Regions from separate parts of the Serratia bockelmannii genome, predicted to be linked through region 2. Evidence: predicted binding sites of a transcription regulator. Region 2 holds the regulator's gene; the other holds the start of a gene.
What was found. Region 2 encodes LexA, which represses DNA repair genes until DNA is damaged. Its sites were predicted from a motif close to TNCTGTATGTACATACAGNA; they were not measured.

Region 1 (4,167 bases), 2.5 Mb from region 2:
ACAGATCAACGCAGTGATCCTCGACTGGGCCGGCACCACGGTGGACTTCGGCTCCTTTGCGCCAACGCAGATTTTTGTCGAGGCGTTCAAGCAAACCTTCGATATCGACATCAGCCTGGCGGAGGCGCGCATTCCGATGGGGCTCGGCAAATGGCAGCACATCGAGGCGCTGGGCAAACTGCCGGCGGTTGACGCGCGCTGGCGGCAGAAGCTGGGCCGCTCGATGAGCCACCAGGATATCGACGCGCTGTATCAGGCGTTTATGCCGCTGCAAATCGCCAAAGTGATCGACTTTGCCGATCCCATCGAGGGCGTGCCGCAGGTGATTGCCGGGCTGCGCGAACAGGGCATCAAAATCGGTTCCTGCTCCGGTTATCCGCGCGCGGTGATGGAGGTGCTGGCGCCGGCCGGCGCACAGCGCGGCTATGCGCCGGATTATTGGGTCGCCACCGACGATCTTGCGGCCGGCGGCCGACCGGGGCCGTGGATGGCGTTGCAGAACGTCATCGCGCTGGGCATCGATGCGGTGGCGCACTGCGTGAAGGTCGATGACGCGGTGCCGGGCATTGCCGAAGGGCTGAACGCCGGGATGTGGAGCGTCGGGCTGGCGCTGTCCGGCAACGAGTTCGGCGCTACCTGGTCGGAGTACCGTCAAATGGCGGCAGGGGAAATAGAGCAGCGCCGCACGGCGGCCGCCGATAAGCTGTACGCGGCGGGCGCGCATTATGTGATAGACACGCTGGCGCAATTACCGGATGTGATCGCCGATATCAACCGGCGGCTGGCGAACGGCGAGCGGCCGTAACGACCGAACGCGGGGCATAAAAAAACCGGGGATAATCCCCGGTTTTTTCGATCTGAGAGGGCGTTAGCTGTGAGCCAATTCGACTTCGTCTTCGCTGTCCATCACGGCTTTGTCGGTTTGCTTCATCAGCTGGCTGGTGATGGTGCCTGCCGCCATGGAGCCGTTGACGTTCAGCGCGGTACGGCCCATGTCGATCAGTGGTTCGACCGAGATCAACAGCGCGACCAGCGTCACCGGCAGGCCCATCGCCGGCAGTACGATCAGCGCGGCGAAGGTGGCGCCGCCGCCCACGCCCGCCACACCGGCGGAGCTGAGGGTGACGATGCCAACCAGGGTGGCGATCCACACCGGATCCAACGGGTTGATGCCGACGGTCGGCGCAACCATCACCGCCAGCATCGCCGGGTAGAGGCCCGCACAGCCGTTCTGGCCGATGGTGGCGCCGAAGGACGCCGAGAAGCTGGCGATGGATTCCGGCACGCCCAGGCGGCGGGTCTGCGCTTCCACGTTCAAGGGAATGCTGGCGGCGCTGGAGCGGCTGGTGAAGGCGAAGGTGATCACCGGCCACACCTTGCGGAAGAATTTCATCGGGTTAACGCCGGTGAAGGCCAGCAAGATGGCATGTACCACGAACATGATGGCCAGGCCGATGTACGAGGCCACCACGAAGCTGCCGAGCTTGACGATGTCGTGAATGTTGGAACCAGCGACCACTTTGGTCATCAGCGCCAGCACGCCGTACGGCGTCAGCTTCATGACCAGACGCACCAGCTTCATCACCCAGGCCTGCAGGGTGTCGATAGCCACCAGCACGCGCTCGCCTTTCGGCTTGTCGTCTTTCAGCAGCTGCAGCGACGCCACGCCGAGGAAGGTGGCGAAAATCACCACGCTGATGATCGAGGTCGGGCTGGCGCCGGTCAGGTCGGCGAACGGGTTTTTCGGGATGAACGACAGCACCATCTGCGGCACGGTCAGATCGGCCAGTTTACCCACGTAGTTGGTCTGGATCGCCGTCAGGCGCGCGCTTTCCTGTGCGCCCTGCACCAGGCCTTCGGCGGTCAGGCCGAACAGGTTGGTGACCAGCACGCCCACCAGCGCCGAGATCAGCGTAGTGAACAGCAGCGTGCCGATAGTCAGGACGCTGATTTTGCCCAGAGAAGAGGCGTTATGCAGTTTGGCGACCGCGCTCAGGATTGAGGCGAACACCAGCGGCATGACGATCATTTGCAGCAGTTGCACATAGCCGTTGCCGACGATGTTGAACCAGCTGATGGATTCTTTCAGTACCGGGTTGTCGGCGCCGTACACCAGCTGCAGGCCCAGACCGAATACTACGCCGACCACCAGGCCGACCAGCACTTTTTTCGCCAGGCTCCATTGCTTGTGGCGGGTTTGCGCCAGCAGCAAAAGAAGCGCGACAAACACCAGCACGTTAATCACGAGCGGAAGATTCATCCCCAATGTCTCCAATAATCTTTCTTATAAAAACGACTACGCATCACGTATGTCGCGATGTAAATATCGTAACAGTTTGCTGAGTGGCCTACTTATATCCAAATGGAATTTGATATAGCTTTTTGTGTGTTTTTGTTTGTTTTATATACATCAAGATGATGGATTGGGCGTATTTTTGTGATCAGAGTCTGATATTTCTGATTTGCTCGACATAGGATTGCACCGGCAGGGTGAAATCGCCTTGCCAGCAGATGGCAAACGCCACCAGGCACAGACACAGTACGCGCTCCAGCTGGTTGCCTTTTTGCGAGTTGAGCAGGGGCAGGCGAAAACGCCAGCGGCACGGCCACAGCAGCGGCACGCCGGCGGGCGTGAGCATGTCGGCCAGCAGATGGCTGAAGTAACCGATGATCATGGCGTGCAGCGCGTCGGCCGGGATCGGCCAGCTACGCGGCACGTCCAGCTGAAACAGCGCCATGCCGCCGGCGATCGCCAGCAGGCTGTGGGTGAAACCGCGGTGGCCGAAGGCGCGGGCGATGGGCAGGGCGATCCAGCGCAGGCGCTGGCCCAGTACCGACTTGGGGTGATCGATGTCCGGCAGCAGCGAGGTGAGCAGCGCGGCGGGTATGATGTGCCACCAGTCGCCGGTAGCCAGCTCTGGCGTCACTTCCGCCTTCTTGGCGAAGATCGCGCAAGCGACAGAGAAAATGAGATGTCCTTCCGCGGTCATGCTGTTGCGATTCCGGCTGGTAAACTGTTAATTTATCCAGTATATGGGAAAATTCCCAGTAGTGGAAGCAGTTACCCTGTAACCAATTGTTTATTTTTCCCTGTTTTACAACGGCTTGTTACGGTGCTGCGTAACAAATCATCGATTTTGACTGGCGAGAACAAAAAGCGGGCGATGGGCGATGCATGAAGATGAGAAAAAAGACGGTGGCTTGGCGTGTGGCGGGAGGAAGCGGCGGCCTTGAACCGCGCTGCGTGGCAGTGACAACGCGCCGTGGGCCGTCGCTTTCCCTGCCACCCAGCATAATAACAACAGCATGCCGATTCAATAATAATGAAACGATGTTTCGTTTGTTTTGCGGCACGGATCCCTTTTATGGCGCAGAGCGGAAAGCCAGGGCGCCGATGGCCGGCGCCGCAGGTCAGGCAAAGTGGGCGGGAGTGAGCTGTTCCAGGGTCTCCAGCTTGTGGTCCGCCAGCGCCCAGCGCGGATCGTGACGGTATTCGGCCGCCGGGATGACGATGGAACGCATGCGTGCGGCCTTGGTGGCGATCATGCCGTTAAAGGAGTCTTCCAGCGTGATGCAGCGCAGCGGATCGCTGCCCAGGCGCTCGGCGGCGATCAGGTAGACCTCAGGGTGTGGTTTGCTGTACGGCAGGTATTCGGCGGAAACCAGCTGATCGAAGTAACCTTCAAGATCGAACATCTTCAGCACCTGCTGTTGCATGTGCAGCGGCGAGGCGGAGGCGAGGCCAATGTTCAGCCCCTGGCTGCGGCACAGCTCCAGCGCCTGCTGAACGCCCGGCAGCAGCGGGCGCGTCTCGTGCACCAGCTCGATGGCGCGCTCGATAATCCGCGCCGACACCTCATCGAGCGAAACCCCTTGCCACGGCATCGCCTGGTACCACATCTTCACCACCAGATCGATGCGCAACCCCAGCGTGTCCGGCAGCTTGTGACGGTCGGACAGATCCAAACCCAGCGCGCCGAAGATATCCAGCTCGGCCTGCAGCCACAGCGGTTCCGAGTCGATCAACAAGCCGTCCATATCAAAAATTGCGGTTTCAATGCGTTGCGAATAAGCCATTAACGGTTAACTCCTGCCGGCGCGGGTGAATGTGCCCGACACTTTATCATCGCCGGTGACGAGACTAAAACCTTTGCCTGCGCGTTTGGC
Region 2 (4,167 bases):
TCTCCAGCGCTAAAACCGGCAACGTTGATTTGCCGCCCGACGGCGGGGAAAAGTTGTGATGCAACTCTCTTTTCGCGCGATCGGCGCGCTTTTCCTTGCGCTATCCTCAGGGGAAAAGGGGGCAACTCTCGGCGATTCGCCGTAATCATGGTAAAATCGGCTTTTTTACGTACCGGGATATTTGCGATGAACTCAACCACCCAGGAAAAGCTGCTGGCGCAGGCTGAACGCCTCTGCCAGCAACGCAATGTGCGATTGACGCCGCAACGGCTGGAAGTGCTGCGTCTGATGACTCAGCAACCCGGTGCAATCAGCGCATATGACCTGCTCGATCTGCTGCGCGTCGCCGAACCGCAGGCCAAGCCGCCGACGGTCTACCGCGCGCTGGATTTTCTGCTGGAGCAAGGGTTTATCCATAGAGTGGAATCGGCCAACAGCTACGTGCTGTGCCACCATTTCGAACAGCCGATGCATACGTCCGCGCTGTTTATCTGCGACCGCTGCGGCCAGGTGACCGAACGCACCACCGAAGGCGTGGAAGAAACGCTGCAGAAGCTGGCGCAGGAAGCCGGATTTGCGCTGCGGCACAGCGTGGTGGAAGCGCACGGTCTGTGCGCCGGTTGCGTTGAAGTTGAGGCTTGTGACAGCAAGCATGATTGCGCCGAACACGATCACAGCATCGCCATCAAGAAGAAATAATACGAAGTCAGGTACTTCCCTGTACCTGCAGCCGGGGCGCCAGAGGATGGAGCGACGCCGGCCTGCGCTGTTGCCGGCCGCCGTCAGTGGCGGCCCTGCGTGTTACCAGCGGTGTTTGGTGTGACCTTCCCAGGCTTTCACCTCTTTCTCGGCCGCCTCTTTCTGGTAACCGTAGCGCTCCTGGATTTTACCGACTAGCTGTTCGCGTTTCCCTTCGATGACCGTCAGATCGTCATCGGTCAGCTTGCCCCATTTTTCCTTCACTTTGCCTTTCAGCTGCTTCCAGTTACCGTCGGCTTGATCTTTATTCATAGTCTCTCCGTTAACCTGTGGTGAATCAGTGATCCCTGTCGCCGGCCGGGGTTAAACAGAAGTTTTTCTGGTTGATACTCCCTTCACCTTAAGAAGCACCGCTCCCCTTCATTCACCAGCCACATGATTCATTCTAGTTAAACATGGAAATAAAAAAGCCAAACATCAGAATAAAAAACCATTAAAAAGAAAAATAAACACAAAAAACGCTAACAAACAACGAACTAAACCGGAAATATTCAGGCTGAAAACATGTAAGCAAACATGAATAAAAACATAAGATAAATTAATAATTAACCCAACAAAGCGTCCGGTCTAACGTGCAGCAAACCAGCTGCCGCGCACCTGATGACGGTGCCAAATCCAACCCAGCGCCACGCCACGCAACGTCAGAAACACCGCCAGCGCCAGCCAGAGCCCGTGGTTGCCTAGCAGCGGCACGCTGAACAGCGTCAGACCATATCCTGCCGCGGCCACCGCCATACTGTTACGCATCTCGGCGCCGCGCGTGGCACCGATAAACATGCCGTCCAGCAAATAGCACCACACCCCGACCAGCGGCAGAATAACCTGCCACGGTAAATAGTGGGCGGCCAACGCACGCAGCTCCGGCAAGGAGGTCAACGCCGCCACGATCTGCTGGCCGGTAACGGCATACGCCAGGCCGAAAGCCAACGCGACCAGCCCAGCCTGCCTGCAGGCCGCGTGCCACACCTTACGCAGTTGGCTGCCGTCCCGGGCACCGTAGGCGTGGCCGGAATGGGCCTCCACCGCATAAGCGAAGCCGTCGAGCGCATAGGCGGTAAACGTCAGCAGGTTCATCAACACCGCGTTAACCGCCACCACATCGCTCCCCAGGCGAGCGCCGAAAATGGTCAGCGACGCAAAACACAGCTGCAGCAGCAATGAGCGCAACATGATGTCGCGATTGAGCGCCAGCAGGCGGCGCAGATCGCCACGCCAGGCCTGACGCAGCATCGCCAGGGTAATACCGCGCAGACGCATCACTCGCCACGCCAGCCACAGGCCGAGCAATAGCGTGGCATATTCGGCGATGGCGGTGGCCGCCGCCGCCCCTCGTACGTTCCAGCCCAGGCCCATCACCAGCCAGATATCCAGCACGATGTTCAGCAGGTTGCCGACGATCAGCAGGATCACCGGCGCACGCACGTACTGCACGCCGAGCAGCCAGCCCAGCAGCACCAGGTTGGCCAGCGCCGCCGGTGCGCTCAACCAGCGGATCTCAAGAAAACGCCGCGCCTGCTCCAGCACCTCGCCATCGCCGCCGACGATCCGCAGCGCCAGTTCAATCAGCGGGTAGCGCAACAGGACGATCGCCCCCCCGGCCAACAACGCCAGCAGCAGCGGTTGCATAAAGGCGCGTGCCAGCGCCTGCGGGTTCTTCGCTCCCAGCGCCTGCGCCGCGAGGCCGGTGGTGCTCATGCGCAGGAACAGCAGCAGCATGAACAGGAAGCTGGTCGCCACCGCGCCGATCGCCACGCCTCCCAAATAGATCGGGCTGTCGAGGTGGCCGATCACCGCGGTGTCCACCAGCCCGAGCAGCGGCACGGTGATATTGGAGAAAATCATCGGCAGGGCGAGGCGCCACAGGGCTTTATCGGTGTCGCTGGTGAAGGCGGAAATCAGGCGCATGATGGGATGTTCCTGTGACAGAGTGACGAAGGGCGAGGTCAGAAACAAAAACGCCCCAAAACAGGGGCGATTGATACAGGGAGCGGCGGTGATGGCGCGGCGATTAAATCCAGTCGCCGTTGCGGATCACGCCGACCGCCAGCCCTTCGATCGTGAAATTCTGCTGGCGCAGATCGACCACGATCGGTTGGAATTCATTGTTCTCCGGCAGCAGCTCAACCACGTTACCGTGCTTTTTCAAGCGCTTGACCGTCACTTCGTCTTCGATGCGCGCGACCACGACCTGGCCGTTGCGCACGTCTTGCGTTTTGTGCACCGCCAGCAGATCGCCGTCCAGAATGCCGATGTCGCGCATCGACATGCCGTTCACCCGCAACAGGAAATCGGCGCTCGGTTTAAACAGGGAAGGATCCACCTGGTAGTGCCCTTCGATGTGCTGCTGCGCCAGCAGCGGCTCGCCGGCGGCGACGCGGCCGATCAGCGGCAGCCCTTCTTCTTCTTCCATCAGCAGGCGGATACCGCGCGACGCACCGGAGACGATTTCGATCACGCCTTTGCGTGCCAGCGCCTTCAGGTGCTCTTCGGCGGCGTTAGGCGAACGGAACCCCAGACGCATCGCGATCTCGGCACGCGTTGGCGGCATGCCCGTTTGCGAAATATGATCGCGAATCAGATCGTAGACCTCTTGCTGTCTGGTAGTTAGTGCTTTCATTCCGCCCCCTGTTTGTTTATACAGTCTTGCTGTGAGTATATACAGGTAAGCGCGGATTGGGAACCGAAGAATAAATAAAAATCAGTCAGTAGGCGACTTTCGTCAGCCAAAATGCTGCCACAAGACCGTGCCCCAAACGAACAGCGCCAGCACGATCGCCAGCGACACCGCCGCCGATCCCATGTCCTTGGCCCGCCCGGACAGCTCATGGTGTTCGCTGCCGATGCGATCCACCACCGCCTCGATCGCGCTGTTCAGGATCTCGACGATCATCACCAGCGCCACCGATCCGATCAATAAAATGCGCGCTATCGCACCCACGTCCAGCCAGACAGCCAGTATGATAGCCAGGAGGGTCACCACCAGTTCCTGGCGGAACGCCGCCTCGTGTTGCCAGGCGGCGGAAAGCCCTTTATAAGAATAGCCGGCGGCCTTAATGATGCGGGTCAATCCGGTTGCTTGGTTTGCCATGTTTTCGTGCCTTTCTCAGAGGTCGGTCATAATAAAAAGAGTCTAGAACAGTCCGCGCTGACGGCTCTCGGTTTTCGAACACCACAGATCTGCTACCCGGTTTCTGGTATGCTTGCGGCGCATTGCTAACAAGAGGCTTCACGTTGTTATGTCAGGTTGGCGTAAAATTTATTATAAAATATTGAATTTACCACTTAAATTGTTGGTAAGAAGTAAGGTCATCCCTTCAGATCCGGTCACCGAGCTAGGGTTGGATCCCTCACGGCCGATTTTGTATGTTTTACCTTACAATTCCAAGGCGGATTTGCTGACGCTGCGCA

Region 1: the regulator LexA is predicted to act here: its motif matches at 3,013-3,032, upstream of ACSJLU_RS10555 (metal-dependent hydrolase).

What each region holds. Positions count from the first base shown of each region.
Region 1 is NZ_CP196512.1:2,186,437-2,190,603, forward strand. Features, by position in the region: gene phnX (phosphonoacetaldehyde hydrolase) at 1-805, shown strand, start outside; gene ACSJLU_RS10550 (L-cystine transporter) at 869-2,260, opposite strand; gene ACSJLU_RS10555 (metal-dependent hydrolase) at 2,442-2,990, opposite strand; gene hxpB (hexitol phosphatase HxpB) at 3,412-4,077, opposite strand; gene ACSJLU_RS10565 (HdeD family acid-resistance protein) at 4,142-4,167, opposite strand, start outside.
Region 2 is NZ_CP196512.1:4,730,251-4,734,417, forward strand. Features, by position in the region: gene zur (zinc uptake transcriptional repressor Zur) at 187-699, shown strand; gene ACSJLU_RS22480 (CsbD family protein) at 802-1,011, opposite strand; gene dinF (MATE family efflux transporter DinF) at 1,327-2,664, opposite strand; gene lexA (transcriptional repressor LexA) at 2,768-3,376, opposite strand; gene ACSJLU_RS22495 (diacylglycerol kinase) at 3,479-3,847, opposite strand; gene plsB (glycerol-3-phosphate 1-O-acyltransferase PlsB) at 3,996-4,167, shown strand, end outside.